2 regions of the Candidatus Collinsella stercoripullorum genome follow, and region 2 is predicted to be linked to the other one. Evidence: riboswitches for the same ligand, from Rfam matches in the RefSeq annotation. Region 2 holds a riboswitch; the other holds the start of a gene.
What was found. Region 2 has a riboswitch for thiamine pyrophosphate ahead of thiC (phosphomethylpyrimidine synthase ThiC). Riboswitches for the same ligand answer to the same signal wherever they lie in the genome.
Positions count from the first base shown of each region.

Region 1 (3,282 bases), on a different contig from region 2:
ACGTCTAAGCTGGATTACCTCGCCGCGCTCGGCGTGGACTACGTGTGGCTCACGCCGTTCTACCCGTCGCCCCAGCGCGACGGCGGCTACGACGTGTCCGACTACCGCGCCGTGGACCCGCTGTTCGGCACCATGGGGGATTTCGACGAGCTCGTCGCCCAGGCGCATCGGCGCGGCATCGGCGTCATGCTCGACATGGTGCTGTGCCACACCTCCGACCGGCACGCGTGGTTCCAGCGGGCGCTGGCGGGCGAGGAGCGCTTCCGCCGCTTCTACATCCTGCGCGACGGCCGCAGGTCGAGCGGCCCGGGCGACCCCGGCGAGCCGCCCACCAACTGGCAGTGCGCCTTCGGCGGGCCGGCGTGGGAATGGGAGCCGCGCCTGGGGAAGTGGTACCTGCACATGCACGATGTGAGTCAGCCCGACCTCGACTGGACGAACCCCGAGGTGCGCCGCGCCTGCGCCGACGTGGTGCGCTTCTGGAAGGAGCGCGGGGTGGACGGCTTCCGCTTCGATGTGGTGAGCCTCATCTCCAAGCCCGAGGTGTTCGAGGACACGCCGGACGGCTCGTGCCGCCGCCTCGTGGCCGACGGCCCGCACGTCCACGAGTACCTGCAGGAGCTGGTGGCGCAGGCCGGCATCGACGGCATGCTCACCGTGGGCGAGATGGCCGCGACCACGCTGGGGAACTGCATCCGCTACACGCGCCCGGAGGACCATGAGCTGAGCATGACGTTCAGCTTCCACCACCTCAAGGTCGATTACGCGGACGGCGACAAGTGGGCGCTGAAGGAGCCGGATATCGCGGAGCTGCGGAGGCTCTTCAGGGACTGGCAGGAGGGCATGCAGGCCGGCGGCGGCTGGAACGCGCTGTTCTGGGACAACCACGACCAGCCCCGCGCCGTGACGCGCTTCGGCGGGCGCGAGGGCGCGGGCGAGCGCGGCTCCTCCTGGGACCGCGTGGGCAAGATGCTCGCCGTGCTGAGCTTCACCATGCAGGGCACGCCCTATATCTACCAGGGCGACGAGCTGGGCATGGCCAACGCCGGCTACGCGTCCATCGACGCGTACGCCGACGTCGAGAGCGTGAACGCCTACCGCCTGCTCGTGGAGGGCGGAGCGTCGGCGGACGAGGCGCTGCGCATCGTGGGGGAGCGCTCGCGCGACAACGGCCGCACGCCCATGCAGTGGACCGGCGGCCATGCGGCGGGCTTCACCGACGGCAAGCCCTGGCTGGCGGTGCCCGCGACCGCCGGGAAGGTGAACGCCGAGGCCGAGGACGGCGTCGAGGGCTCCATGCTCGAGTTCTACCGCGACCTCGTGCGCCTGCGCCACGATCTGCCCGTGCTCGCCGAGGGGCGTGTGCGCTTCCTGGACGCCGGCGCGGGCGCGCCGAAGGTTATCGCGTTCGAGCGGACCTTGGGGGATGCGCGCCTCGTGAGCGTCTGCTCCTTCGATGCAAGGGCCTGCACGGTCGACGGCGGCGATCTGGCGCTCGGCGACGGGTACCGCCGCCTGGCGGGCAACTACGACGACGAGCCCCTGCGCGCGGACGACGGCTCGCTTGCCCTGCGCCCGCAGGAGGCGGTCGTTTACCTGCAATAGCGCCAGTTGGATGGACGGGGCGAGGCGACGCCGAAGCGGGACGGCCGCCTCACCCCGCCGGATTCTCTTCCGAACGGTATGGATTCGTTGGGGACGGGTTCGTTCCGATTCATCGCGATGGCCTGCGCGGTCGCGATGGGCTGGAACGAACCCGTCCCCAACGCACGTGCTATACTTCGACCGACATACGGGGAGCTGGAGGACTCCGGCTGAGAGGAAGCCCGCGCGGACGCCCCGCGCACCGCTTCGACCCGAAACCTGATCCGGGTAATGCCGGCGTAGGGACATGCGACCATGTGTGAAGCCCCTACGATGAGAGGGGCTTTTCCATGCCCCGGGAGGGAGGAGCCATGGAGGCCAGCGTCGCCATCCAGGTGCTGCCGCAAAACGTCGGGACCGACGAGGAGGTCTGCCGCATCGTCGACGAGGCCATCGCCTACATCCGCTCGAAGTTCCCCGATGCCTACGTGGGTCCGTTCGAGACCGCCATCGAGGGCGACTACGACCTGTGCATGGAGGTGCTCGCCGAGGTGAACCGCATCGTCATCAAGGCGGGGGCCGACAAGGTCGCGACCTACGCGAAGATCTTCTTCGCCCCCGAGCGCGGCCTGCTCACCACCGAGCAGAAGGTCGGCAAGTACCATGGGCGCGAGGCCTAAGGAGGTCGACGGCGCCCGCGGGCGGGCCTCCGCGCGCTCGGCGCTCGCCGGGCTCGCCGCCCCGCTCACCGTGGCGGCGCTCGTGGCGCTGTGGCAGCTCGTGTGCTCCGTCGGGCTCGTCCCGTCCTTCCTGCTCCCGAGCCCCGTGGCCGTGGTCCAGGCGCTCGTGGCAGATTGGCCGCTGCTCGCCGGGCATGCCGCGACCTCTCTGGCGGAGGCCGCCTTGGGGCTCGGCGCGGGCATCGCGCTCGGCTTCGGGGCCGCGGTGCTCATGGACCGCTTCGAGCTCGTGTACCGCGCGTTCTACCCGCTCGTCGTCCTCACGCAGACCGTCCCCACCGTGGCCATCGCGCCGCTTCTGGTGCTGTGGTTCGGCTACGGGATCCTGCCCAAGGTGGTGCTCATCGTGGTGACGACGTTCTTCCCCATCACGGTGGGGCTGCTCGACGGGTTCCGCTCGGTGGACCCCGACGCCATCGACCTCATGCGCTCCATGGGCGCCGGGCGCGCGCAGATCATGCGCCACGCCAAGCTCCCGGCCTCGCTGCCGCACTTCTTCTCGGGGCTCAAGATCTCGGCGACCTACGCCATCGTCGGCGCGGTCATCGCCGAGTGGCTCGGCGGCTTCTCGGGGCTCGGCGTATACATGACGCGCGTGCGCAGCGCCTACGCGTTCGACAAGATGTTCGCGGTCATCCTGCTCATCTCCGCCATGTCGCTCGCGCTGATGTGGGCGGTGGGGATGATCCGCCGCGCCGTCATGCCCTGGGAGCGCGCCGCCGGCCGCGACGAGCGCTGAAGCGCACCCGGGCGGTGCCGCATGCGCCTGCGGGCCGTGTCGGTCCGCGTCCGCCGCGCCGTACCGGGCGCGCTGTACGCGACGCTTGGCACCGCATGCGCCGCGCGCCCCTCTTCCACCCATCCCCTCTTCGATCCGTAAGGAGAACGCCATGAACCGTATCGAAAGCATCCTCGCCGCGCGCGCGGCGTCCCGTCCCCTGACGCGCCGCTCGCTGCT
Region 1 is NZ_JAQECM010000085.1:244-3,525, forward strand. It holds gene PHA29_RS10325 (alpha,alpha-phosphotrehalase) at 1-1,605, shown strand, start outside; TPP riboswitch at 1,784-1,907, shown strand; gene PHA29_RS10330 (thiamine-binding protein) at 1,956-2,264, shown strand; gene PHA29_RS10335 (ABC transporter permease) at 2,248-3,063, shown strand.
Region 1: another riboswitch for thiamine pyrophosphate. It lies ahead of PHA29_RS10330 (thiamine-binding protein); the one in region 2 lies ahead of thiC (phosphomethylpyrimidine synthase ThiC).

Region 2 (28,586 bases):
CGACTTCGCCTCCTTCGTGAACCCGGCGGGCGGCTTCACGCGCGGGACCGCCGGCCAGGAGCAGTCCCTGTGCCGCGAGTCCTTCCTCGCCAACGTGCTCGAGGGGTTCGGGGACTGGTACGCCGAGAACCGCCGGCGCAACCTCAACTGCGAGCTCTACCGCAACCGCGCCCTCGTCGTGCCCGCCGTGCGCTTCGGCCGCGGCAAGGTGCACGCGTACGCCGACGTGCTCGTCGTCGCCGCGCCCAACGCCCGCCGCGCGCGCTCCGAGTACCGCGTCGCCGACGACCTGCTCGCCGAGGCGATGCGCGACCGCATCCGCTTCGCCCTGTCGCTCATCGACGAGCGCGGGATCCGGAAGGCCGTGCTCGGCGCCTTCGGCTGCGGGGCCTTCGGCTGGGACGCCAGCGAGGTCGCCGAGATGTTCCGCGCCGAGCTCGCCTCCGGGGGGCACGGGCTCGAGGAGGTCGTCTTCGCGGTGCCCGAGACCCGCTACGACGACCACTTCGCGCGCTTCGAGCATGCCTTCGCGACCTTCCCCGAGCCCAACGGCGAGTCCTTCGAGGCTGCCCGCGCCGCCCGCGCGGAGGCCGAGCGCGCCGCCGCCGAGGCGCAGCGGGAAGAGGAGGAGGACGACTGGCGGAAGTACCTGTGACGGGGCGCGGGCGCACGGGTTTCGCCCGCCTCCCGCACGCGGCGGGCGAGTGGGTCGACGCGGACGCCCTGCTCGACCTGTTCGCCGAGGGCGACGGGCTGCTCGAGGGGGCCTCGGTCCGCGGGGTCGAGCTGTCCGGCGCCGACGCGGGCGAGGCGACGTTCGACGGCGTCTCGTTTTGCGGGTGCCTGTTCGAGTACGTCGACTTCGGCGGCTGCACCTTCCGCGACGTCCGCTTCGAGGGGTGCCGCTTCATCCGCTGCACCATGGACCGCGCGTGGCTCAACCGCTGCGACCTCGTCGGCTGCTCGGCGCCGGGCCTGAGCCTCGTGGAGGCGCGCATCGCGGGCGCCTCCTTCACGGAGTGCGACCTGAGCTACGCGAACCTGTCCGATTCGAGCATCGACCGGCTCGAGGCGCGCCGCACGCGCCTGGGCGAGTCGGCCTGGCAGCGCGTGCGCCTGAAGCGCACGGTGCTCGACGCCTGCGACCTCACGCGCATCGACGTCTTCCGCACGTCCCTGTCCGGCATCGACCTGTCGGGATGCACCTTCGAAGCGCCCGTCCTGTCCTCCGACTTCCACGAGCTCCGGGGCGCCACGGTCAGCGTCGAGCAGGCGCTCGCGCTCGCCGGCCTGCTCGGCGTGCGCGTCTCGGACGACTGACCGCGCCGCACCCTGCCTGGCCGTCCGTGCATACCGCGACGTCGCGCTTTAGTAAAGAAAAGCATCTTATGCATCATGCGCGATGAAAAGAGCAGAGTAGCGGCATCCGGGTCGGAAAAAACCGTATAAACAGACCCCGTCCCGTGCATATAAGCGCTACCATTATGCGTGCTGTACAAGCTACGGATGGAGGTTTCCATGTCATCCAACAACCCCGACGCGGGCACATCGCCCGTGCCGAGCGAGGGGAAGCAGGCCGAGCAGAAGGTCATGATCTCCTCGTACACCATCCTGATCGTCATCACGCTGCTCGTGGGCGTGGCGACGATCGCGCTGGCGCAGGTGCTGCCCGGTGTCACGGCCGCGTCGCTGTCCGACATCCTCACCTCGCCCATCTCGGGCTTCCTCGACGGCATCGAGGTGTCCCTGTTCCTGCTGCTGCTCGGCGGCTGCCTGGGCATCGTGAACCGCCTGGGCGCCCTCGACGCGGGCATCGCCGCGCTCGTCCGCGCGCTGCACGGGCACGAGACGGTGCTCATCGCCGCCATCATGGCGGTGTTCGCCGTCATGGGCTCCACCTACGGCTTCTGCGAGGAGACGATCCCGTTCTACGCCCTGCTGTCCGCCACCCTGTTCGCCGCGGGCTTCGACACCATGGTCGCCTCCGCGACGGTGCTGCTCGGCGCCGGCGTCGGCTGCCTGGGCTCCACGGTGAACCCCTTCGCGGTCGGCGTGGCCATCGACTCGCTGTCGAGCATCGGCATCGAGGCCAACCAGGGCATCGTGATCGGCCTGGGCCTCATCCTCACCGTGGTGAGCTACCTCATCGCGCTCTTCTTCATCCTGCGCTACGCCAACCGCGTGCGCCGCGACAAGGGCTCGACGATCCTGTCGCTGCAGGAGCAGGCCGCGGCCGAGGAGGCCTACGGCACGGGCGGCGGCCAGACGGTCGAGACCCTCGAGTTCACGCCCAAGCGCAAGGTGGCGCTGGCGCTGTTCGGCCTCTCGTTCGTGGTCATGATCTGCGGGTTCATCCCCTGGGAGGACTTCGGCGTGGGCGTCTTCACCGTCGGCGGCGTGTACGACGCGGCCAGCGAGACCTGGACGACCCTGCCCTGGAGCGGCCTGCTCACCGGCAACCCCATCGGCGAGTGGTACTTCAACGACGCCTCGGTGTGGTTCTTCATCATGGCGATCGTGATCGGCGTCCTGGGCGGCCTGCGCGAGAACGAGATCGTCGACGGCTTCCTCGACGGCGCCGGCGACATGATCGGCGTCGCGCTCATGGTCGGCCTGTCCCGCGCCATCTCGATCCTCATGGGCGAGACCGGCCTGGACGTGGTGATCCTCGACAGCGCCTCGGCCGCCCTCGCCGGCACGAGCGCGCTCGTCTTCGGTCCGCTGTGCTACCTCGTGTACCTGGGCCTCTCGGTCGTCATCACGTCCACCTCGGCGCTCGCGACCATCTCCATGCCCATCCTCGGGCCGCTGGCCGCGAACCTGGGCTTCCCGCCCGAGGTCATCATCGCGATCTTCTGCGCCGCCAACGGCCTGGCCAACCTCTTCAGCCCCACGGCGGTCTTCCTCCCGGGCCTGCTGCTGGCCCGCGTGCAGTACCCCACGTGGCTCAAGTGGGCGCTCGTGCCGATCCTCGTGATCGCGGTGGCGAGCGTGGTCATCACCACCGGCGCGCTGCTGGTGCTCTAGGGAGACACCGACCGATATATGCCGCCGGCATGAACGGGGGAGGCCCGCACGGCTCGGATGCCGTGCGGGCCTCCCCCTTGTACGTCGTCTTCGCGCGCGGCCCGGGCCCTGCGCGCCGTCCTCCCCGGCCGGGGAGGACGCGGCGGCTAGCGCTACCGGGAGCGCTTCGGGCGCAGGACGGAGACGCCGGCCAGGACGGTCACCGCGCCGACGCCGGCCGCGGCGGCCCCGATCCAGGCCGCATCGCCGGTCTTCGGAAGCCCCTTCGATGCGGTCTTCTTTCCGCCCTGCCCCTTCGCCTCGCCGTCTCCGGAGGCGTCCGTCGGCGTCGCGGGCGTGAGCGGGGTCCAGGGGGTGGAGGCGTGCCAGCTCCAGCGCCCGACGAACGCGGGGGCGGCGCCGTCCACCCTCACCGAGGCGGCGTCGTAGCCGTCGAAGGTCCACACGCCGCCGTCCGCCTCCACGCGGTCGCGCTCCGGGGCCACGGCGTCCACGGTGTCCCCCTCGCCGTAGACCGCGTCGTCGGTCGGCAGCAGGGCCGCGACCTCGTCCGGGAGCTGCCTGCCCTCGGTGGCGCTCTCGAAGCGGTAGCTCGCCTGATAGACGTGGAAGGCGGCGATGATGAAGGTGCGCCCGGTGATGGGCTGCGCGGCGTCGAGCATCGTCGCGCCGAGCGGGGTCCAGCCGTTGTCGGGCTCGTCGGCGTACCAGCCGTCCACCTCGCGCAGCGAGCGCACGGGGTCGAGGCCGGTCACGGAATAGGGCCGCCGGGCCTCGGGCACGGGGTGCGACGGCAGGGCGAGCGCCCCCTTGCCGTAGTGGGCGATGTCGTTGCCCGCGCCCTCGGTCGCCAGGTTGCCCGCGAGCAGGGCGTCCGCATCCACGGTCACGGTGCCGGTGCTGGAGTTGGCCAGGCCCCCGCCGTATCCGGCGGAGTTGCCCTCGATCCGGGTGCCGGAGCCGAGGGAGACCTCGGACGCGCCGTAGGCGTAGAGGGCTCCGCCGTACCTGTCGGTCCGGTTGCCGGCGATATCGGTGTCCCGCACGGTGAGCGGGGTGCTGCTGAGGAAGATCCCGCCGCCGAAGCCCGAGGCGGCGTTGCCGTCGATCGTGCAGCCCGAGATCCGGAGGGGCGAGTTCTGAGCGTAGATGCCGCCGCCCTGCGAGCTGCCGGTGTTGTCCTCGATGCTGCCGCCGGTGATGGTCCCGGTCGACCGCAGGAGCCCCACGCCGCCGCCGTAGGCCACGAGCGACTTGCCGTCGGCCGTCGTCTCCCCGTGCACGGCGCTGTTGCGCGCGATCTCGCCGCCCGACATGGTGAAGGTCCCGCCGATGACGAGGACGGCGGGGGAGTTGTACGAGTAGCCGCTGTTGCTCGAGACGTTCTCGGTGATCGAGCCGCCGGAGATGTTCACGACGACCGGCGCGGCGCTGTCGGAGCGCCCGGCGACGGCTCCGCCCATGCCGGCGCTGGAGCGGTTCTCGTTCCCGTGGATGCTGCCGCCGTGCATGTTGAACGTGCCGTGGTCGATGCCCACCGCGGCGCCCATCTGCGCGCCGTTCACGATGGAGCCGGTGAGCTCCACGCCGTCGTACATGTCGAGCGTGCCGGCGCCCGACCACGAGCCGAGGCGGATCAGGGGGCGGATGCGCGGCTCGGAGCCCGTGCGCTTGATGACGAGCGCGTCGGAGCCGTCCGATTCGCCCAAGGCGAGCGTCGCGCCGTCCTGGGCGACCAGGCCCCACGACCCGAGGTCGATGCTGTGCCCGCCGCCCAGCAGGGTGACGTCGCGCGTGAAGACGAGCTCATTGTTCGAGGAGCCGTCGAAGGCGATGTCGCCGGTGAGGCGGATGGCCTGCGGGGCGCCCGTGTCGTCCGCGTTCACGGCCGCGGTGGCGGCGACGAGCTCGTCTTCCGTGGCGGCCTCGTGCACCACGGCCGACTCAGGCAGCGCCTGGGCCGCCGCGGGCGCGAGGCCCACGGCGAGCGCCAGGGCGAGAAGGATGGGGATCGGTCTGCGTCTCATGGGTACCCCGATTTCTCCGGAGCGCGGTTCGCGCTGGGTCGAACGAAACTTCCGGTCAACCTAGCAGAGGATACGTTCTCCGGGCGTTCCCCTCTCCCCCTGGTGCCGTTCCGAACCCGTGCCGTTGCCGCGGCCCGATGCGTCCCCGCGACCGCGGCGCCTCGTGCCATCCCGCGCTCAGAGGTCCAGCGTCGCGATGTAGGCACGCAGCTCGGACTCGAACATGGAGACCAGGCGGCCCTTGTCGTCGCCCAGGGACGTGTGCACCAGGATGCGCGCGACGCGCGCGGGGGGCTCCTCGGTGGGGTGGCGCATCACCAGCTCCGGATGGCGCTCGGTGAGCGGGCGCGCGATGGACTGGGGCGCTATGCACCAGCTCTCGGGCGCATCCATGAAGGCGCCCAGCTGCGATGCGGTGCCGACGGTGATCTTGGGGTGCGCGAAGCGGGCGAAGTAATGGCGGTGCCAGGTCTGGTAGTCGGGGGAGTAATGGGTGTTGATCTCGTGCTCCCCGGCGAGGTCGGCGGCCCGTCCGCTGCGGGCGAACGCGCTGTCGCGGTGGCAGAGGATGACCCACCGGTCCCGGAACAGCTCGCGCGCCGCGAGGTCGGGGTAGCGCTCCAGCGAGAAGGCGAGGCCGACGTCGGCGACGCGCTCCTCCACCTCGCGGTTGATGACCGGCGACATGCTCGTGCGCAGCTCCAGGAGGATGTCGGGGTGGTCGGCTATGAAGGCCCGGTAGAAGGGGATCAGCAGGTGCCCGTTCAGGGAGTCCGCCGCCGCCACGATGAGCCGCTGCCGCCGCGGGCGCATATCCACGCGGGCCGCCTCGTCGTAGAGCGACAGGATGGCGCTCGCGATGGGGACGAGCCGCTCGCCGGCGGGCGTGAGCGCCACCTTGCGCACGCCGCGGCGGCGCTCGACGAGCTTGTGGCCGATGTCGGCCTCCAGCGACCGGATGCGCTCGCTGGCCGTGCTCTGGGTGATGAAGAGGTGCTCGGCCGCGGCGGCGATGGTGCCGGACTCGGCGACGGCGACGAAGGTCTCGAGGTCCTCTTGGCGCATGGGCATGGCGGGTCTCCCTTCGCGGTCGCGCGGGCCGGTTCCGTCGTCCTCCCGACCGGTTCCGACCCTCCGACCGGTTCCGTCGTCCTTCCGACCGGCTTCGTTTCGCGATCGGCGGCGCCGTCTTCCCGATCGGTTCCATCGCCCCCATAATATCGGAGATGACGATATTAAAGCGGAGGAGAATCCGCTTTATGCCCCCGGCTCCCCGCGCGATACTGCTGCGCGGATGTAGGCGACGGGCCGCACGGCGGCCGAGGGGACGGGGGAGACGCGTGGAGACGGCGAGCATCCAGATCGAGATCTTCCTGCTGACGGGGATCGGGTTTCTCTGCGGGCGCAAGGGCATGCTCAGCCCGAAGACGCGCGAGCAGCTCATCGACCTGCTGTTCGCAGTCATCCTCCCCGCCTCCATCCTGGACTCGTTCCAGGTCGAGCTCACGCCCACGGTGTTCGAGCAGACCCTCGGCGCGTTCCTGGTGTCCTGCGGCATCCAGGTGTTCTACTGGCTGTGGAACCACGTCTTCTACCGCGGGACGTCCCCGGACCACCGCGTGTGCCTGCGCTACGCCACCATGGTCTCCAACGCGGGGCTCATCGGCATGCCCATCGCCGCGGCGTACTTCGGGTCGCGCGGCCTGCTTCTGGCCTCCATCTTCCTCATCCCGCAGCGCGTGTTCATGTGGTCCTACGGCCTGAGCATGTTCACCGACTCGAGCGGGCGCGACGTGCTGCGCAAGCTCGCCACGCATCCCTGCATCGTCTCGATCGCCATCGGCATCGGGGTGATGGGGCTCTACACCGCCGGCATCCAGCTGCCCGCCCCCGTGACGGCGACGGTGTCGGCGCTCTCCGACTGCTCGACGGCGCTGGGCATGGTGGCGGTCGGGGGCATCCTGTCGGACTGCCGCCTGCGCGACGTGGTGAACCGCGAGGTGCTCACCTACAGCCTGTACCGGCTCGTTCTGATCCCGCTGTGCGTGGCGGGGCTGCTGCTCGTGCTGCCGGTGGACCCGCTCACCGCGCAGGTGTCCATCCTCCTGACGGCCATGCCCGCGGCGAGCACCACCGCCATGCTGGCGGCCAAGTACCGCGGCGACGCCCCCTTCGCCTCCGAGCTGGTGCTCAGCTCCACGCTGCTCTCGCTGGTGACCGTGCCCGGCGTGTGCACGGCGCTCTCCCTGGTGTGGTAGGGGCCTTGTAGCCGCGCCGGCGCATCGATGAGGACACCGGACGTCAACCGCGGTGGCGCCACATGTGGTCGACGGGACCCGAGCCGCGGCCCAGGTCGAGACCCGCGGCGAGCGCTCCCGTGAGGTAGGCCTTGGCCTGCTCGACGGCGGCGGCGAGCTCGAGGCCCTGCGCCAGCCCGCAGGCGATGGCGGACGAGAGCGTGCATCCGGTGCCATGCGTGTTCCCGGTCCCGATGCGCTCGTGTCGGAACCAGGTGATGCGCGGCCCTGCTGTGCCCGCGGGCTCGGCGAGCACGTCGTTGGCGTCGGCGACGCCGTGGCCGCCCTTGACGAGCACGGCGCAGCCGAAGCGGGAGGAGAGCTCGCGCGCCGCGGCCTCCTGCCCGGCGGCATCGGAGATCGCCCTGCCGGTGAGGGCGGTCGCCTCCGGGATGTTGGGCGTGATCACGCGGGCGAGCGGCAGCAGGTCGCGCGTGAGCGCCGCCGTGGCGTCCCCGTTGATGAGGCGGGCCCCCGATGTGGCGACCATGACGGGGTCGACCACGATGTCGACGGCGTGCCAGCGCTCGAGACGCTGCGCGATCGTCTCGATGATGCCGGCCGACGACACCATGCCGATCTTGACCGCCGCGGGCGGGATGTCCTCGAACACCGCGTCGATCTGCTCGCCGACGAACTCGGGCGTCGCCTCGAGCACGTCGCGGACGCCCGTGGTGTTCTGCGCGGTGAGCGCCGTGATAGCGGTCTCGGCGAACAGCCCGTGGGCGGCGATCGTCTTGATGTCCGCCTGGATGCCGGCGCCGCCGCTCGAATCCGAACCGGCGATAGACAGCACGGCGGGAACGCTGAACGTGTCCATCGTCAACCTCCTTCTCGTTGCGTCATGTGGGATGGGTGCGGACGGCATCCGCCGCCGTCAGCGCGCGAGGGCCATGAGGGAGAGCTTGCCGGCCAGCTCGCGCGTGTCCCTCTCGATGTCCTCGGCGGCGAAGATCGCGGAAACCACGGCTGCGCCGGCGGCACCGGTCCCGTCGAGGATGTCGACCGTGCTCAGGTGCAGGCCGCCGATGCCGACGACGGGAATCCCGACGGCGCGGCAGATGCGTGCGAGCTCCTCGGGCGTGACGTCGGCGGCGTCGGGCTTGGTGGGCGTGGGGATGAGCGCGCCCACACCGAGGTAGTCGGCGCCCGCTCGCTCGGCGGCGACCGCCTGTTCCACGGTCTGCGCGGAGACGCCGACGATGGCGTCGGGGCCGAGGATGCGGCGCGCCTCGGCGCAGGCCGTGTCGGATTGGCCGACATGCACGCCGTCGGCGCCGACGAGCCGCGCCGCCTCGACGTCGTCGTCGATTAGGAACGGGACGCGCGCCTCGCGGCAGATGGGGAGGATCGTCCCCGCCTCCTCCACGAGCTCATCGGTCGTCATATGCTTCTCGCGCAGCTGGACGAAGGTCGCGCCTCCCGCGAGCGCCTCGCGCACGCACGAGGCGAGCGTGCGGCCGTGCAGCCAGGCGGAGTCCGTCACGGCATACAGCAGCATGCCGCGACGGATATCCGCCGGCGTCCAGGGGCCGCGCTGGGCGGCCGGCATCACAGCTCCTCGATCTTGGCGCCGGCCATGAGCCGGTCGGCGGACATGTTGCAGATGGCGTCGAGCAGGTAGGTGCGGAAGCTGCCGTTGCCGTCGGCGGGCGTCATGCGCGCCGCGGCGACCTCGCCGGCAAGACCGTGGCCCGCGACGGCGGCGACGGTCGCGCCGAAGACGTCGTCGGGGTTGGCGACGGCATACGCGGCGGCGACGCAGGTGAGCATGCAGCCGGTGCCGGTGATCTTGCCCATGGTCGCCACGCCGTTGCGGATGGCGACCGCGCGGTCCGCGGAGGCGACGATATCGATGGCGCCTGTGATGGCCACGACGGCGCCGAGCTTGGCGGCGAGGCTGCGGGCGAACTCGGCGCTCGCGGCGAGGTTGTCCTCGGTCACGGCGTCATCGGGGTTGACGTCGACGCCGCGGGTCGCCGCGGCGGAGCCGGCGATGGTCTTGACCTCGCTCATGTTGCCGCGCACGACCGTGACGGGCAGCGTGTCGATGAGCTCCGCCGCCGTGTCGGTGCGCAGCTTGGATGCGCCGGCGCCCACGGGGTCGAGCACGATCGCGTGGCCCAGCTCGCCCGCGCGCCTGCCGGCCACGCGCATGCCCTCGATGCTGCGCCGGTTGAGCGTGCCGATGTTCAGCACGAGGCCGCCGCAGATCGAGGTGATGTCCTCCACGTCGTCGGGCTCGTCGCTCATGATGGGGGAGCCGCCGCACGCGAGCAGCGCGTTGGCGCAGTCGTTGACCGTCACGTAGTTGGTGATGCAGTGCACGAGCGGCACGGTGGCGCGGACGTTGTCGAGTGCGCGGCCGAGTTCAGCCATATCCATGGTGGTATTCCTCTCTGAGATGGGGGCGGGCCTCTCGCCCAGCCCCGGATGGGTTCCAATCGCGTCCTGCGGGCGTCGGCCCCGCGGCCGCGCCCGCCGCCGGCCGCGGGGCCGACGGGTGTATCCGCTACTGCGCGTCGAGGTCGATGGTCGTCCCCTCGAACACCTTGTTGACCGTGCGCACGGCGCACATCTTGCCGCACATGGTGCAGGTGCCCTCGGTGGAGGCGGGGGAGGCCTCGTAGCGCGCCTTCGACGTCACCGGGTCGAGTGCGTAGGTCCACATCTCGTCCCAGGCGAGGCGCCGGCGGGCGTCGCCCATGCGGTTGTCGACATCCTGCGCGCCGGGCACGCCCTTGGCGATATCGGCGGCGTGCGCGGCGATCTTCGTGGCGATGAGGCCGTCGAGCACGTCCTGCGCGTTCGGCAGGCACAGGTGCTCGGCGGGCGTCACATAGCACAGGAAGTCCGCGCCGGCGCTCGCGCTGACGGCCCCGCCGATCGCCGCGGTGATGTGGTCGTACCCCACGCCGATGTCGGTCACGAGCGGGCCCAGCACGTAGTAGGGCGCGTTGTGGCACAGGCTCTTCTCCATGCGCACGTTGGCCTCGATCTCGTTGATGGGCATGTGCCCGGGGCCCTCGATCATCACCTGGACGCCGGCGTCCCAGGCGCGCTTGGTGAGCTTGCCGAGCTCGATCATCTCGGCGGTCTCCACCGCGTCGTTGGCGTCGTACAGGCATCCCGGGCGGCAGGAGTCGCCGAGCGAGATGGTGACGTCGTACTCGTGGCAGATCTTCAGGATCTCGTCGTAGTACTCGTAGAAGGGGTTCTCGTTGCCGGTGACCTCCATCCAGCCGAACAGCAGCGAGCCGCCGCGGCTCACGATGTTCATGAGGCGGCCGGTCTCCTTGAAGGTCTTGACGACGCTCCTGTTGATGCCGCAGTGGATGGTGAGGAAGTCCACGCCGTCCTCGGCGTGGGCGCGCGTGACCTCGAGCAGGTCGTCGACGGTCAGCTCGACGAGCGGCTTCTCCATGTAGCCGATGGCGTCGTACATGGGGACGGTGCCCACCATGAGCGGGGTGCGTTCCACGAGCTGCTGGCGGAAGAAGCGCGTCTTGCCGGAGTTGGAGAGGTCCATGATGGCGTCGGCGCCGAACCGCTCCGCCGTCGCCACCTTCTCCCACTCGACGTCGGCGTCGGCGACGTCGCCCGAGATGCCCAGGTTCACGTTGACCTTGGTGGACAGGCCCTCGCCCACGCCGCGGGGCTCGAGTCCGCGCTCCAGGTGGCGGATGTTGGCCGGGATGGCGATGCGGCCCGCGGCCACGCCCGCCCGGATGAACTCCGGATCGCGGTGCTCGCGCTCGGCCACGGCGCGCATGGCGTCGGTGACGACGCCGGCCCGCGCGTAGTCGAGCTGTGTGATCAGGTTGCGGTCAGTGGATGCGTCCATACGCATGCTCCCTTCGTTGGCATTACCCATATCAGGTTCGTCGGGTCGGGACGGGCGGCGCCCCCTCTCAGCCTGCCGTGGTGTCCTGCAAGCTCCCCGTGATATGCGATTGTGAGATTCGATTATAGTGCCGCGGGTCATTTTGGGACGGGGTCATTTCGGGTCATTTGGGTCATTTTGGGACGGGGTCATTTTTAGTCATGTCTCCCACGGTCCATTTTATTCTGGGACGGGGTCATTTTGACCCATGTCTCCCCGGAGCGTTTCTGAACGCCCGGGCCTTCGCGTTCGGCGCTCCTGCGGCGGGACATATCTGCCCGCCCCGCCCCGTCCCAGAGGTTCCCTCGAAAACGTGCATCACGAGTCTGTCGCTGGTTTTCGGTGCGATGCAGGCACCTTCCGAACCAGGTGAAACGCGTCGATTGCCGTTCCCCAATCGCGCGTCAGGCGCGCTTCATGAACACGAGCGTGCGGCCGTCCTCGGACGAGAGCTCCGGTGCGTAGGCGTAGCCTACGTCGAAGCGGACCAGGTCCTCCGTGCGCTCTATGCCGTTCTCGGCCATCCAGCGGACCATCGAGCCGCGCGCGATCTTGGACGCCGTGGCGCGCTGCACCGGCTTGCCGACGCGCAGCTCCTCACCGAAGATGCAGGTCACGGCGTGTGAGCCTGCCGGAAGATGGGGCAGCACCGCCTTGGCGTACTCGACGCTCGCCAGGTTCACCGCGCATGTGGGGCCATCGGCGCACATCGCCTGTGCCAGCCGGTCGCCCCAGAAGGCATAGAGGTCGCGGGCGCCGTCGACGGCGAGCTTCGCGCCCATCTCCAGGCGGTAGGGCTGCACGGCGTCGAACGGGCGCACGCAGCCGTACAGGCCGGAGAGCACCCAAAGATGCGCCTGCAGCCATTCGAGCTCGGAGAACCCCATGACCTCCGGCGCCATGCTGCGGTACTGGATGCCCACGTAGGAGAACAGGGCGGGGGAGACGAGGCGCGCGACCGCCGGGTCGTCCAGCTGCGCCTCGTGGGACACGGGCTCGAATCCGTGCAGCCGCTCGATGTTCTCAGCGAGGAGCTTGTCGTTCACGCGCCAGAGCGCCTTCAGTCCCTCGGGGCCCTGCCTGCGTTCGATGTCGCGCAGCTCGCGGACGAGGCGCTCCGTGCGTTCGGGAAACGGCGGGATGCCGCGCGGCGCGAATGCGTCGGCTGCGACGCGCATCTGCTTGGCGGGGGAGATGATGACCTGCAGCATGGGGCCTCCTGGGTTCGTCGTGCGCCCACGATGATACCCGATGGCGAGGCGCCCGGTCGGGTCCCCGCGTGTCGCGGCCGCGCGGGGCAATCCGCTACGAGCGGGCGCCGCACCGCCTCCGGCGCCGCCTTCTGCGCGTGAAACAGCGGACCCGGGTCCGGCGCGCTCGGCCGGGCCCGGGTCCGATCGGTGGGCGGATGCGGTGTCGGCGGCGCTACGCGCGCTCGATGAACGCCTTGTAGCCCTTGTAGGCCTCGTAGACGTCGGCCTTGTTGGTGACCTCCCACAGGGCGTGCATGGACAGCACGGCCACGCCGGAGTCGATCACGTCCATGCCGTACTCGGCGAGGATGTAGGCGATCGTGCCGCCGCCGCCCGCACCGATGCGGCCGAGCTCGCAGGTCTGGAAGTCGACGCCCGCCTCGTCCATGATGTCGCGCACGAGCGCCATGTACTCGGCGTCAGCGTCGTTGGAGCCGGACTTGCCGCGCGAGCCTGTGTACTTGTTGAAGCACAGGCCGTGGCCCATGATAGCGGCGTTCTTCTTCTCGAATCGGTCGGCGTAGAGCGTGTCGAAGCCGGCCGACACGTCGGAGGACAGCATGCGCGAGTTGGCCAGGCAGCGGCGCAGGGCGAGCGGGCCGCCCTGCCCGGCGAGCTCGATGATCTCCGCGACGGCGTTCTCGAAGAAGCGGCTCGTCATGCCGGAGGCGCCCACGGAGCCGATCTCCTCCTTGTCGACGAGCAGGGTGACGCTCGTGCGCTTGACGTCGGCCACCGCGAGCTGGGCGGCGAGCGAGGTGTAGGCGCAGACGCGGTCGTCCTGGCCGTAGCCCAAGATCATGGAGCGGTCGAGGCCCATCTCACGGGCCGGGCCGGCGGGGACGACCTCGATCTCGGCGGAGAGGAAGTCCTCCTCCTCGATGCCGTAGCGCTCGGCGAGCAGGTCGACGATGGCCTGCTTGACCGGCTCCTTCGGCGCGTCGTCGCCCTCGATCACCACGGGGCGGCCGCCGATGATGACATCGAGGTTCTCGTGGTCGACGGCCTCGGACGCGGGCTTCTTCATCTGGTCGGATGCCAGGTGGATCAGCAGGTCGGAGACGCAGAAGACGGGGTCGTCGGCGTCCTCGCCCACGGCGATGTCGACGGTGGAGCCGTCCTTCTTGCACACGACGCCGTGCAGCGCCAGCGGGGTGGCGACCCAGTGGTAGGCCTTCACGCCGCCGTAGTAATGGGTGTCGAGGTAGGCCATGTCGCCGGCCTCGTACAGCGGGTTCTGCTTGAGGTCGAGGCGCGGCGAGTCGATGTGCGCGCCGAGGATGGACAGGCCGTCCTCGAGCGGGTCGGAGCCGAGGTTGACGAGCATGAGGGTCTTGTTGTGGCTGACGGCGTAGACCTTGTCGCCGGCGGCGAGCTTGCGGCCGGAGGCGACGGCCTCGTCGAGGTTCACGTACCCGGCGGCCTCGGCGAGCGCGACCGAGGCGCGCACGCACTCGCGCTCGGTCTTGTTCTCGGAGATGAACGCGCGGTAGTCGCCGCAGAGCTTCTCGAGCTCGGCGAGGGACGCCGCATCGTAGGATTTCCAGGCGTTCGGACGCTCCATATGGGCTTCCTTTCACGATAGCTGACAGTTCCGAATGGCATGGTAGCACGGAGCCCGAGGGCCGGCGAGGGGGTGCGAGCCGCGCCCGCGGCTTTGGGTCGGGCTGGAGGGGTGAGGAGCTGCGAGCCGTGCCTGCGGCTTCAGGTCGGGCCGGAGGGACGGTCCTCCTGCATCAATGGAGGTGGTATGAGTGCTGCGCGTCTTATCCGGTGCACGGCTATGCCTGCTCCGCGGCCGAGTCAACGTGGACGGGTGCGCCATCCGGTGCAGGGTGAAAACAAGCGGCACGGCGGCGACATCCCGTTAAGGCGCACCAGGAGGAGGCGCTGGCCGAGTGCTCCCTGCGCATGCGGGGATGATCCCAGCGAGTTGAGGTTGCGCCCGCTGTAGATGCCGTGCTCCCTGCGCATGCGAGGATGACCCCCAGCTCAAGACCAAGTGGATGACCGCTTGGACGTGCTCCCCGCGCATGCGGGGATGATCCCTTAGGGGTGACGTTCAGGAACGCGCTGCCGATGTGTTCCCCGCGCACGCGGGGATGATCCCTGGTTGAACGCCTCGTCCAGGAGCTTCACGGCGTGCTCCCCGCGCATGCGGGGGATATCCGGTCGTCTGTGACGTCATGACACATGACCTTGAGTGCTCTCCGCGCATGCGGGGATGATTCCCTGAGAGATGTGTCGGAGGTCGATTGGGAGGAGTGCTTCCCGCATATGCAGGGACTATCAACCGTCCTGCTTATGAAGGATGCGACCTGCAGGTGTCTCCATGCGCAAACGGGGAGTATCCATGGCTTTCGACGGCGACGAAGTAGCATCTGTCGTATTCAGGGCGCGATTTAAGCTGACGCTTTTCGACGTGTCCGATGTGATGGATTGAGATCGAGTGGCTCGATGCGCGCTCATCAGGGGCGGGGAGGGGTGGTCAAAAAAGTGACGAATTGCGAACCTGCATAGCGCTGGCAGCCCAAACGGGGGCATCATGCCGGAGGTGCCCCTTGTCCGAGCCGGGGTTTCCTTCACCTTATCAAGAACAAGTCCTGAGAGCGATGCCCTTCAATTCCTGAAGGTTCGCAATTCCCCCATTTTTGACCACCCCCGGTCGGCACGTATCGCCGGCGGCGAGAAACCTATACAAATTCGAGCGTGGAATCGAGGGGCTTCGCCGGACAATATGCATCGGTGGATCAATGACCGGGATTCTCGCTGCATGAACGGCAGCGGAAGGCGCCTTGCCGGTCAAGTCGCTGCCCCTGCCTGTCAGCACCGCCCCCCGCCCCGCCCGCCCCGCGCCCCGCAGGCCGGCAGCCCGGAAGCCGTCGAGCCCGGTACGCGCACCTCCAGCTCGCGCGCATCGCACGCGACCTGCGGTACAGTGGTCCCATAAAGGCCGCAGGCCGGCGTGATCGCATGAAAGGGCTCTGCATGGACTACATCGAGGCTCCCGATCTGTACACGGTGCGCAGCTACGAAAGCTGGACAAGCAGGCGTCGCCTCGCGCATGCCCTGAGCCAGGCGTCCTCCGCACCGCGCCCGGGAGCCGCCTCCTTCGAGGACCGCCGCGGCCTGCCCGTCCGTCTGCCCGAAGCGCGCCGCACCGAGCTCATCCAGGCTGCCCGCCGGCACATCCCGCTCGGCGCCAGCTTCTCCTCGTCCGCGCTCCGCGTGCACCTCGTGCCGACGGCGGAACATGTGCCCCCGCAGAGCTACTATGCCCTCAACGACTGGCTGAGTTCGTACGCGGAGTTCTACAACCTGCCCGCTGGGACCGCGGGGCCGCAGTACTGCCGCAGGGAGAGGATCGACTTCGCCGCGCCCGGCATGTGGGGCGTCTGCGACACCCTTGACCCCGAGCTCATCGAGGCGTTCCTCGCGGAAGGCTATGGCGAGGACGCCGACGCCTCCGCGGCGGTCGACGCCCGCGACGACAACCTCCTCGCGCTGTACCGGCGCTACGGGGTCCCGCTCGCGCCGAAGCGCGTGATCGACGGCACGCGATACATCCGCCCCTGCCGCGGCGGCTTCGAGATCGCCGTCCCCGACGGCGTGGTCGCGATATCCGAGCGGGCCTTCGGCGCCGGCCGCATGACCATGGCGCAGTGGGGCCCCGATGTTCCGAAGTCGCTGTTCATCGGCGACCTCATCGGGGGCGAGCCGGTGACCTTCGGCTCCCGCGACCTGAGGTGCAAACGCCTCGAGCTGCCCGATTCCCTGCGCTACATCGGTCCGCGCGCGTTCGAGGGGATGCGGATCGAGGACGTCGTCCTGCCCCCGTCGGTCGAGTACGTGGGCCCGGGGGCGTTCTTCGGCGCGAAGCGCATAACGGTCTTCGACACCGTGTCTCCCGAGGCGCGCCTGGCGGACGAGGCGCTCGACATGTTCGACGGGACGCCCAACGCGCCCATCGGCTGGCTGGGGCTGAGGCCGTGTGAGTGCACGCAGCTCGCCATCGGTGACGCCGAGATGGCCGATTTCGAGGTGATCGTCCGCTCCGCCGTGTCGGGCGAGGTGCTGTACCGGGTTTACATGCCGTTCGGCCAGATGGGCGATGCGAAGCGCAACGGGGCCGTCAAAGGACGGTATCTTCACCTCGCCGCCACGCTCACCTCCTCGTGGGGGCGCTGTGCGAGCTTCGCGTTCGCGCACCTCGATCAGATGCACGACAGGCTGCCCGGCCAGCGCGCCAAGCTCAAGACGGCGATCAACCGCCTGGCGTATCCCGTGGACCTCTCCGCGGAGGCGCGCGAGCGCTACGAGGCGTATGTCGCGCGCAACGCGCGCCGCGCGGTGGCGATCATGGCGGAAGACGACGAGGTCGACGAGCTGCGCGCGGTGGAGCACCTGGTGGTCGGGAAGCGGAATCGCAGCTCGTTGCTCGAGGTGTGCGCGAAGGCCCGGCGCATGCGCTCCCACCTCGAAGGCCTGGCCCGATAGGGGCGGGCGCATCGGGCGCCGTGCGGTGCCGTCATGCGGGCGTATCGGACGCCGTGCGTGTTCCGCCGAGCGAGACAATGGCGTGTACGCACGCTATTGTCTCGCCAGCGGGCCCCTTCAGCGAGACAAATGCGTGCGCGCACGCCATTGTTTCGCTGCGGTCCCGGCCCCGCCGGACGCCCGGCCGGTCCCGGCTCCGCCCTGCCGCCCGGCCCGTTGCCCGCCCTCGTCCGGCCGCCCCGCCCGGCCGGCCATCCGCCCGGCCGGCCGTCCTGCCCGTCGCCCGCCCCGCCAGCCCCCTCGGCACACCTGTCGCATCCCTCCTGAATGCATAGACGGCCCGCAGATTTGCATACCGCATGTCGTTTGCCGCCGCGCGCGGCCCATTCCTGCGATCGCGCACCCGCAGGTCGCGCGCTTCTGCGATGATAGGGCATGCAAAGCGATCGCCGGCCGGCACGCCCGCCCGGTGAATCGAGGACGGCCGCCGTCGACCAAGGAGGTATGCATGGCATACATCATCACCGGATACCAGCCCGAGAAGCTCTTCCAGTACTTCGAGGACATCAGCGCCATCCCGCGCGGCTCGGGGAACGAGAAGGGCATCAGCGACTTCCTCGTCGCCTTCGCGAGGGAGCGCGGGCTCGACGTGTACCAGGACGGGGTTTACAACGTCATCATCAGGAAGCCGGCGAGCGCCGGCACCGAGGGCGCCGCCCCCGTCATGATGCAGGGCCACATCGACATGGTGTGCGACAAGCTCGCCGGCGTCGAGCACGACTTCGAGCGCGACGGCCTGGAGCTCGTCGTGGAGGACGGCGTGCTCACCGCGAACGGGACCACGCTCGGCGCGGACAACGGCATCGCCGTCGCGCTCATGATGACGGTGCTCGACGACGACACCCTCGTGCACCCCGCGCTCGAGTGCGTGTTCACCACGGACGAGGAGACCGGCCTGGTGGGCGCCGAGACCCTGGACAAGTCGCAGATCTCCGCGCGCATCATGATCAACCTCGACTCTGAGGAGGAGGGCGTGGCGACCGTGAGCTGCGCCGGCGGCGTGGTGGCGACCCTCACGCGCTCCTTTACGCGCGAGCACGTCGAGGGCAGCTCGCTCACCATCGAGATCTCCGGCCTTCTGGGTGGCCATTCCGGCTCCGACATCCACCTGGAGCGCGGTAACGCGAACCTCCTCATGGCCCGCATCGTCGAGCAAGTGCTGCGCGGGACCGCGGCGCGCCTCGTGAGCTTCAACGGTGGCACCAAGGACAACGCCATCACGCGCGAGTGCACGGCGGTGCTCGCCCTTACCGACACCGCCGACGCCCAGCGTGCGGCCGACATCGCCCGCTCCGTCGCGGCCGACATCGCCTGCGAGCTCGAGGTCTTCGACCCCTCGTTTGTCTGCACGGTCGAGGTTGCCGACGGCGTCGCTCTCGACGCGATGGGCGCCGAGGACACCTGGGCGCTCATCCGCGTCATCCGTCTCGCGCCCAACGGCGTGCTGCGCCGCAACGTCGCCGCGGACGGCTTCGTGGAGGTCTCCTCCAACCTGGGCGTCGTCATCACCGAGGATGCCGGCCTGACGGTTCTGCTCTCGCCGCGCTCGTCCATCGCGTCGCTCCAGGAGGAGATCAAGGAGCGCATCCAGACGCTCGCCGATACCCTGGGCTTCAACGTCTCGTTCGACAACGAGTACCCCGGCTGGAGCTATGCCGAGCACTCGCACGTGCGTGAGGTCTTCCAGCAGAGCTATCGCGAGCTGTTCGGTACCGAGCTCAAGATCGAGTCGATCCACGCCGGTCTCGAGTGCGGCCTGTTCGCCGAGGCCCTGCCCGGGCTCGACGCCATCGCCGTGGGCCCCACGCTGGCGAATGTGCACACGCCCGACGAGAGCATGTCGCTCGACTCCGCCGAGCGCTTCTACCGTCTGCTCGTCGACGTGCTCGCCCGCCTGGCCGCATAAGGCGCGCGTCCCAACCGACCGGATCCGCCCGAGGGGGCGGTGGGCGCCCGATGCCCGCCGCCCCTTCGTCGTCCACCGGGCCCGCCGTCTCTGCGGCGCGGGCCGGCTGCCGGCGCGCCCCGCCGGGGCATTCCCGTCCCGCCGATGGGGTAGACTGATGGGCAGTCCGCAACCGAGAGGATGGCATCATGCCCGATACCCCCGCGTCCGATACCCGCCGCGTCTTCGCCGTCATCGACGGCAACTCGCTCATGCACCGCGCCTACCACGCGGTCCCGCCCACCATGAACGCGCCGGACGGGCGGCCCACCAACGCCATCTTCGGCTTCCTCAACATGTTCCTCAAGATGGTCGACGCCTTCCATCCCGACGGCGTCGCGGTCGCCTTCGACCGCGGTAAGCCGCGCGTGCGCATGGAGATGCTCCCGCAGTACAAGGCGCAGCGCCCGCCCATGGATCCCGATCTGCGCGAGCAGTTTCCCATGATCAAGAAGCTGCTCGGCGAGCTGTCCGTGCCCATCCTGGAGGCCGAGGGCTGGGAGGGCGACGACATCTTGGGCACGCTCGCCCGCGCCGGTGAGGCGGCCGGGTGCGATATGTACCTCATCACCGGCGATCGCGACATGTACCAGCTGTCCACCGACCACGTGAGGATCGTGGGCACCAAGAAGGGCCTGTCCGACGTCCAGATCATGACGCCGGAGTCGGTCGAGGACCTCTACCACGGCATCACCCCCGCCCTCGTGCCGGACTTCTACGGCCTCAAGGGCGACAGCTCCGACAACATCCCCGGCGTGCCGGGCATCGGGCCCAAGAAGGCGAGCGCCCTCATCAACCAGTACGGCAGCCTGGACGAGGTCATCGCCCACGCCGACGAGGTCAAGGGCAAGATGGGCGAGAACCTGCGCGCCCACATCGACGACGCGCTGCTCTCGCGGCGCGTGGCGACCATCCAGACGAACGCCCCGGTCGAGCTCGACTTCGACGCCACGAGCTTCCCCGCCTACGACGCGGCGGCGGTCTCGTCCGCCTTGGGCGAGCTCGGCATCAGCGCCATGCAGAACCGGTTCCTCGCGCTGCTCGCGGGGGAGGGCGGCGCCCCGGTGCAGGCGGCGCCCGCCTTCGAGCTGCCCGCCGTGCTCCGTGCGGACGCGGTGACGGGCCGGGGCGTGGACGAGGCGGTCCGCGAGATGCTGCGCGCCACGGGGGAGGGCGAGTGGGTCGCCGCGGCGATCGACGACGACCGCGAGGCCGGCGCCCTGTTCGGCCTCACCCACACGCTGTGGGTCGCGACCTCCCGCGCGCTGCTCGCCTTCGAGGAGCCCGAGACGGGGGACGTCGCGCCGCTCGATGCCCCCGGCATCGACACCGCGCACGGCCTCGTCGCGGGCGCGCTCGCGCACCTGCTCGCGGAGGGCAAGGTCGCCTCGCCGGACATCAAGGCCCTCATCCACGAGGTTGTCCCCGTCGACTCGTCGCTGCCCGCCGCCGCGGACGCGCTCGACGCGGATCCGGCGCGCATCTTCGACACGACGGTCGCGGCCTACCTGCTCGACTCCGCGCGCTCGTCGTTCGACGACGCCTACATCGCCGACACCTACCTGCACGCCCCGCTGCCCCCCGCTGCGGGCGAGGAGGGCGCCCCCGAGGACGCCGCCCCCGCCGCCGCGCGCTCCGCCGCGCTCGCCCTCGCCGCGCTCGAGCCGCTGGCCGAGGCGCTCGACCGGGAGGGCGCCGTGCAGGTGTTCACCCAGATCGAGATGCCGCTCGTGCCCGTCCTCGCGGACATGGAGCGCGCCGGCATGCTCGTGGACCCCGAGCGGCTCCAGAGCATGTCCGACAAGCTCTCCGGTCAGATCGACGAGCTCGCCGGCCGCATCCGCTCGCTCGCTGGCGACGACTCGTTCAACATCGCGAGCCCCATGCAGCTCTCGCACATCCTGTTCGATGTCATGGGGCTGCCGACCAAGGGCCTGAAGAAGACCCAGCGCGGCTACTACTCCACCAACGCCCGCGTGCTCGAGGACCTCGCCCGCGACCACGAGGTCGTCCGGCTCATCCTCGAGTGGCGCGAGAAGACCAAGATCAAGTCGACCTACCTCGACACGCTGGGGCCGCTGGCCGGCCAGTACGGCGACGGCCGGGTGCACACCACCTACAACCAGACCATCACCGCCACGGGGCGCCTGTCCTCCTCCAACCCCAACCTGCAGAACATCCCCACGCGCTCGGAGCTGGGGCATACCGTGAAGACGGCGTTCTCGGCGGGTCCGGGCAAGGTGTTCCTGGCGGTCGACTACAGCCAGATCGAGCTGCGCCTGCTCGCCCACCTCTCGGGTGACGAGCACCTCATTCGCGCGTTCAACGAGGGCGAGGACTTCCACGCGGAGACGGCGGCGCGCGTGTTCGGCATCCCCGTCGAGGAGGTCACGCGCGAGCTGCGCAGCCGCGCCAAGGCGGTGAACTTCGGTATCGTCTACGGCCAGCAGGCCTACGGCCTCTCGCAGTCGCTCGACATCCCCATGGCCGAGGCCCGGCAGATGATCGACCGGTACTTCGAGGCCTACCCCGGCGTGCGCGCCTACCTCGACCGCACCGTCGCGGACGCCAAGCGCCTGGGGTACGCCGAGACGATGTTCGGCAGGCGCCGCCCGATCCCCGAGCTCAAGATGCGCGTCCCCGCGCAGCGGGCGTTCGGCGAGCGCACCGCCATGAACCACCCGATGCAGGGGAGCGCGGCCGACATCATCAAGATCGCCATGGCGCGGGTGGCCCGCCGCCTGCGCGAGGAGGGCTTTGCGGCCCGGATGGTCCTGCAGGTGCACGACGAACTCGATTTCGAGTGCCCCGAGGGCGAGGTGGAGCGCCTGACCGAGATGGTGCGCGCCGAGATGGAGGGCGTCGTGGAGCTGCGCGTCCCGCTCATCGCCGAGGCGTCCACGGGCGTCACCTGGGCGGACGCGAAATAGGGGATGCCAGGGTGTCTGGAGGGCGTGTGCAGGTCGCGGTTCGCCGTGCCCGGAGCGTTCCGTTGTGCCATGATGCGGTGCGGCACCGTAGACTGAGGAGGCGCGCATGCAGGGATTCGAGGCAGATGCCGGGCTGGCGTCCGTGAAGCTCGTGGCGAGCGACATGGATTGCACGCTGCTGGCGGACGACGGCAGCATGCCGTCGAACATGCCCGAGCTCATCGAGGCGCTCGCGGACGCGGGCGTGACGTTCTGCGCGGCGAGCGGGCGGCCCCTGTACACCCTGCGCGCGATGTTCGGCGACTACGTCGACCGCATGGCCCTGCTGTCCGACAACGGGGCCGCCATCTGGTGCGCCGGCGAGCTCGTGTTCAAGGACCTCATCGACGTGGCCACCTATCACGAGCTCATCGACTTCACGCTCGCCGACGGGCGCGGATGCCCGGTGGTCTGCGGTATCGAATCGGGCTACCTGCGCACCTGCGACCGCGTGCACGACGCCTTCTTCCGCCGCTTCTTCACCGAGATCACCTACCTCGACGACCTCGATTCGCTCGATGCGGACGTCAACAAGTACACGGTGTACTTCCCCGAGGGCGACTCCGAGGAGGTGTTCGCCCGGACCTATCGCGACGCGTGGGCGGGGCGCTTCTCGGTCACCACGGCCGGTCCCGAGTGGATCGACTTCATGAACCCGCATGTGGACAAGGGCCGGGGCATCAAGCGGCTGTGCGATCACCTGGGCATCTCGACCGCGGACGCCCTCGCCCTGGGCGATACCTACAACGACGTCCAGATGCTCGAGGCCGTGGGCCACAGCTACGTGGTCGCCAACGCCGGGGAGCACATGCGCGCGCACGCGCGCTTCATGGCGCCCTCCAACAACGAGCGCGGCGTCGCCCGCGTGATCGAGGCCCTGCTCGCGGCGAAGGCCCGGTAGGCCGGCGGGCAACCTTTTTGTCGCGCAAACCGATCATCCCCGTCCCGCGCTGAGCGGCCTGCCGCCCGGGCTCGGCCGATGCCCGCCTGGGCTCGGCTGCATACGTAAAGCCGTATCGGTGCATATAGTTTCAAGCGTGTTACAGCCGCCTCCGCAGGTCGCCCATATCCCTTCTGTTGCGAATCGGCAGGTGGAACGGGATATACGGCGAACGGTAAAACTTTTTTCCTTAAATTCGCGGTTTTCGGTTTCGCGAGCGTTTGCTTTAGCGTATAGTAGCGCGCAACGTGAAGCGGCCGAGGGGCTCGCGCCCGGCGGCGCCCTTCACGGATCTGAAGGCGCGTACTGACGCAACGGAAGCGGGAGAGCACACGGTGGGCAACCAGATGGCTACATACGAGGGCATGGCGGCGATCGCCATCCTTCCCGGCCAGACTGCCGCCGACACCTGCATCCGACGCCAGCGCGCTATCTCCCGACGACGATAAACCGAGTCGTCTCCGTTCGCTTGGGGCAAGAGGCCCCAGCGGGGTTCGTCGATAGGTGCGTCGGGTTCACCTCCGCAGGCGGAAGCGTCATGCGCGCTCCGCAGGGGGTCATTCTAGAAACACAACTCGATTTCGCGTATGCGCAGCGCAGGCACTGCAGAGACGGGCTCATCCGGTTCCATCCGCTCATCTATCGAAAGGAACTTTCATGAGCAAGGAAAAGGTCGTACTCGCGTACTCCGGTGGTCTTGACACGTCCGTCTGCATCAAATGGCTCCAGGAGGAGAAGGGCCTCGACGTCATCTGCGTCCTGGGCAACGTCGGCCAGGAGCTGCACGGTCTCGAGCAGAAGAAGCAGAAGGCGCTCGACCTGGGCGTCATCGACTGCCACGTGCTCGAGCTCAAGGACGAGTACGCCGACGAGTACCTGACGAAGGCCATCGCCGCGAACTCCATGTACGAGAACAAGTACCCGCTGCTCTCTGCCCTCTCCCGCCCGCTGCTCGCCGCCAAGCTCGTCGAGATCGCCCATCAGTACGACGCCACGTACGTGGCCCACGGCTGCACCGGCAAGGGCAACGACCAGGTCCGCTTCGAGGCCTCCATCCTGACGCTCGACCCCTCGCTCCAGGTCATCGCCCCGGTGCGCGAGTGGGATCTCAAGTGCCGCCCGGACGAGGTCGCCTACGCCCACGCCCACGGCGTGCCCGTCCCCGAGGGCGCCAACGACAACCCCTACTCGATCGACGACAACCTGTGGGGCCGCGCGATCGAGTGCGGCGTGCTCGAGGACCCCTGGAACGAGCCCCCGCATGACGTCTGGGTCATGACCAAGGACCCCGAGGAGACCCCCGACACCGCGACCTACGTCGACATCGACTTCGAGGGCGGCAAGCCCGTCGCGCTCGACGGCGAGAAGATGCCCCTGGCCGCGCTCGTGGCGAAGCTGAACCAGGTCGCGGGCGACAACGGCTACGGCCGCCTCGACCTCATGGAGAACCGCATGGTGGGCCTCAAGTCCCGCGAGTGCTACGAGGTGCCCGCCGCCCTCACCCTCATCAACGCCCACAAGGCCCTGGAGGACCTCACCCTCGAGCGCGACGTGCTGCACCAGAAGCTCTATCTCGAGCAGACCTGGGCCACCTGCGTCTACAACGGCCAGTGGTTCAGCCCGCTGAAGAAGGCCCTCGACGCCTTCATGGCCGAGACCCAGAAGTTCGTGACCGGCACCGTGCGCGTCAAGTTCTTCAAGGGCCACTGCACCGTCATGGGCCGCAAGAGCCCCTGCTCGCTGTACGACTTCGGCCTGGCCACCTACGACCGCGACACCACCTTCGACGAGAAGGCCGCGGAGGGCTTCATCCAGATCGAGACCCTCTCGCTCAAGACCTGGGCCAAGATGCAGGGCCCCACGTCCGAGGCCGCTGCCGGCCTGGCGTAGGGGCGCCCGAGCCCGGGCGGCCCGTCCTCGCGCCGCGTCCGGGACGGCCGGCCTGAGCGCCGCCGGCCGCGCGACCGGCCGTCCGCCAGCGACTCGGCGGGCGGCTTCTCGCGAGATCTGCGCGGCGGCGCGTCCGCGGTGCCGTGCGCCCGTCATTCTCAGCACACCCGAGCCCCGGTCCGCCGGGGCTTCCCGTGGCGGCCGATTCGCGCCGCCGGACAAGGAGAACCCATGCTCAGCTTCCTGGAATCCCTCGCACCCGAGCTCAACGAGGACGCCGTGCTCGCGACGCCCCCCTCGCTCAAGGACTGGTGTGCCCATCGCGGCCCGCGCGCCAACGTCGCCGCGTTCTTCGACGACGGGGCCGCCGAGCCCGCATCCGAGCCGGCCGCCCTTCCCGAGCTGATGCACATCGAGGGTCCGCGGACCGCCGTCCGTCTCTTCATGGCTCAGGAGGCCTGCTAGATGGCGCTGTGGGGAGGTCGCTTCGAGGAGAACGTGGCCGAGGCGACCCAGGAGTTCGGAGCGTCGCTGCCGATCGACCGGCACCTGTACCGTCAGGACATCGCCGGCTCGAAGGCCCATGCGGCCATGCTCGCCGCCCAGGGCATCATCGATGCGCGGGACGCCGACGCGATCAGCGCGGGGCTCGACGGCATCCAGGCCGATATCGACGCGGGCCGCTTCGCCTTCGATATCAACGACGAGGACATCCACATGGCGGTCGAGGGCGAGCTCACCCGCCGCATCGGTCCGGCCGGCGGCAGGCTGCACACCGGCCGCTCCCGCAACGACCAGGTGGCGACCGACACGCGCCTGGCGGCCAAGGCGCTGGCCCGCGGCCTCATGGAGGGCAACCTCGCGCTGAGGCGCGCGCTCGTGTCCGCCGCGCGGGACGCGGGGGATGCGATCCTGCCGGGCATGACGCACCTGCAGCACGCCCAGCCCGTCCTGTTCTCGCACCACCTGCTCGCCTACGCCTGGATGCTCGCGCGCGACTTCACCCGCCTGCGGGCCGCGTTCGACGCCGCGGACGCCTCGCCGCTCGGCGCCGCGGCGCTCGCCGGCACGACCTACCCGCTCGACCGGCAGATGACCGCGGACGCCCTCGGGTTCTCGCGGGTGATCGAGAACTCGCTCGACGCCGTCTCTGACCGCGACTTCCTGCTCGACCTCGAGTACGCCTGCTCCGTCATGGCCGTCCACCTCTCCCGCCTGTCCGAGGAGATCGTGCTGTGGAGCAGCCAGGAGTTCGGCTTCATCACGCTGTCGGACGCGTACTCCACGGGGTCCTCGATCATGCCGCAGAAGAAGAACCCCGACTTCGCCGAGCTCATCCGCGGGAAGACCGGCCGCGTGGTGGGCGACTTGGTCCAGCTGCTCGTGACGTGCAAGGGCCTGCCGCTCGCCTACAACAAGGACCTCCAGGAGGACAAGGCCGGCGCGCTCGATGCGGCGGAGACCCTCGAGCGGTGCCTCGCCGTCATGCGCGGCATGGTGTCGACGTGGACGGTGAACGCCGGGCGCATGCGCCAGGTGATGCACAAGGGCCATCTCGCCGCCACCGATGTCGCCGACTACCTCGCCAAGCGCGGCATGCCGTTCCGCGAGGCGCACGCCGTGGTGGGGCATCTCGTGCTCGAGGCCGAGCAGGCGGGCTGCGACATCTCCGAGCTCCCGATCGAGACGTTCCATGCGGCGAGCGACCTGTTCGGCGACGACGTGGTCGGGGCGTTCGACCTCGACGCCATCGTCGCGGCGCGCACGACGCGCGGCGGCACGGCGCCCACGGCGGTCGCTGAGCAGATGTCCCTGGTCGAGGCGGGCATCGCCGCGGACGGCGACGCCCTCGCCGGGCTGTCGCCCGTCGTGGAGATGGGCGAGGGCACCCGCTCGGTGCTGTAGGGGCGCCTCGCCGCATATGACGGAGCCCGATGCGGCCCGGTCCCCCTGCGCGCGGGGCCGGGCCGCTTCCCGTGCGCGGGACGGGGACGTCCGGCTCGCTTCACATGCGCGGGACCGCGTCGCCGTCGCTGTCCGCCCGGGACGCCGCGCGATCGGCGCCGCGCCCCGTCCGAAGGTCGGGCCGCCGGTGCCGTCCGCCCGGTCCCGCTCCCGCCGCGCCCCCGAAATGAATACAATGGTGCTCGGAATGTATCAGCTCGAACACCGAGGAGCCGCCATGCCAGCTTCGCACGCCGCGCCGTTCTGCACCGATGTCCGCGACCGGGCCTTCTGCGAGGTGCTGAACGAGGAGCTCGTCTGCGCGCTCGGATGCACGGAGCCCATCGCCGTCGCGTACGCCGCGGCGCTCGCCCGCGCCACCCTCGGCGCGGAGCCGGAGTCGCTCGAGGTGGGCTGCTCGGGCAACATCATCAAGAACGTGAAGAGCGTGACCGTCCCCAACTCGGGGGGCATGCACGGCATCGAGGCCGCGGCGACCCTGGGGGCGGTGGGGGGCGACTCCGGCAGCGCGCTCGAGGTCCTGGAGTCCGTGACCGAACCGGATATCGAGCGCACCCGCGCGCTTCTGTCCGACCCCGCCTTCTGCGCGGTCTCCCTCGTCGAGGGCGTCCCCAACCTGTACATCAAGGTGCGCGCGCACGCGGCCGGCCATGTGGCGGAGGTCGTCATCGCCGAGCACCACACCGACGTGGTGTACCGTGCGCTCGACGACGCGGTGCTCGAGGGGGCGCGCGAGCAGGACCCGGCGCTGCACGCCGACGAGCCGAACCCCGCCTACGAGCTGCTCACCATCGACGCGATCATCGGGTTCGCCGAGGACGGCGACATCGAGCCCGCGCGCGCGGCGCTCGAACGGCAGATCGAGCTCAACGACGCCATCTCCCGCGAGGGGCTCGCCCACGCATGGGGCGCGGAGGTGGGCCGCACGCTCATGGAGTCCCGCGAGCACGACGCCCCCTGCCGCGCCCGTGCCCGCGCCGCCGCCGGCTCGGATGCGCGCATGAGCGGCTGCGCCCTGCCGGTCGTCATCGTCTGCGGGTCGGGCAACCAGGGCATCACCGCCTGCCTGCCCGTCATGGAGTACGCCGAGGGGCTCGGGGCCGACCGCGAGCGCCTGGTGCGCGCGGTCGCCCTCTCCGACCTGGTCGCCGCGCACGTCAAGGGCTATATCGGCGCGCTGTCCGCCTTCTGCGGGGTGGTGTGCGCCGCCTGCGGCGCCGGGGCCGCGATCACCTGGCTGGCCGGCGGCACGCCCGAGCAGGTGGGCGCCACCATCGTCAACACCCTCGGCAACGTGGGCGGCATCGTCTGCGACGGCGCCAAGCCGAGCTGCGCCGCCAAGATCTCCGCCGCGGTGGACGCGGCGATCCTCGGCCACGAGATGGCCATGGCCGGCCGCGGGTTCCGCGCGGGCGAGGGCCTGATCCAGGAGACGGTCGAGAAGACCATCGCCTCGATGGGCTATGTGGGCCGCGTGGGCATGAAGCCGACCGACGTGGAGATCCTGAACATCATGATCGGCAAGACGAGGGTGTAGCGCACCGTCGGCCCGTGTGCCGCGCCGGCTCCCCGCCGCGCCCCGGACCGTCCCGGCGCCCTTCCGCCCGCCGCCGCAGGGCCGCGAGCCCGTGTGCCGCGGCTCAGCCCACGTCCTGCACGAGCTCGAGCAGCCGCCGCTCCTGGCGCTCGGCATGGCGCTCGCAGATCTCGTCCAGGCTGCGGGCGAAGTCCGCCATGCGCCCGCACCAGGTCGCGCGCACCGGGGTGCCGCGTCCCACGTAGGCGGTCTGCAGCCCGATATCGGGGGAGGGGAAGTCGCGCTTGGGGTCGTTG
Region 2 is NZ_JAQECM010000003.1:67,386-95,971, forward strand. It holds gene PHA29_RS01620 (TIGR02452 family protein) at 1-655, shown strand, start outside; gene PHA29_RS01625 (pentapeptide repeat-containing protein) at 652-1,320, shown strand; gene PHA29_RS01630 (YfcC family protein) at 1,519-3,027, shown strand; gene PHA29_RS01635 (SHIRT domain-containing protein) at 3,180-5,054, opposite strand; gene PHA29_RS01640 (LysR family transcriptional regulator) at 5,232-6,125, opposite strand; gene PHA29_RS01645 (AEC family transporter) at 6,395-7,312, shown strand; gene thiD (bifunctional hydroxymethylpyrimidine kinase/phosphomethylpyrimidine kinase) at 7,356-8,171, opposite strand; gene thiE (thiamine phosphate synthase) at 8,229-8,903, opposite strand; gene thiM (hydroxyethylthiazole kinase) at 8,903-9,736, opposite strand; gene thiC (phosphomethylpyrimidine synthase ThiC) at 9,864-11,195, opposite strand; TPP riboswitch at 11,187-11,304, opposite strand; gene PHA29_RS01670 (YaaA family protein) at 11,639-12,445, opposite strand; gene PHA29_RS01675 (aminopeptidase) at 12,660-14,051, opposite strand; gene PHA29_RS01680 (leucine-rich repeat domain-containing protein) at 15,476-16,984, shown strand; gene PHA29_RS01685 (aminoacyl-histidine dipeptidase) at 17,493-18,950, shown strand; gene polA (DNA polymerase I) at 19,139-21,919, shown strand; gene PHA29_RS01695 (Cof-type HAD-IIB family hydrolase) at 22,026-22,859, shown strand; gene PHA29_RS01700 (argininosuccinate synthase) at 23,556-24,788, shown strand; gene PHA29_RS01705 (hypothetical protein) at 25,020-25,253, shown strand; gene argH (argininosuccinate lyase) at 25,254-26,693, shown strand; gene PHA29_RS01715 (L-cysteine desulfidase family protein) at 26,971-28,290, shown strand; gene PHA29_RS01720 (HAD family hydrolase) at 28,394-28,586, opposite strand, start outside.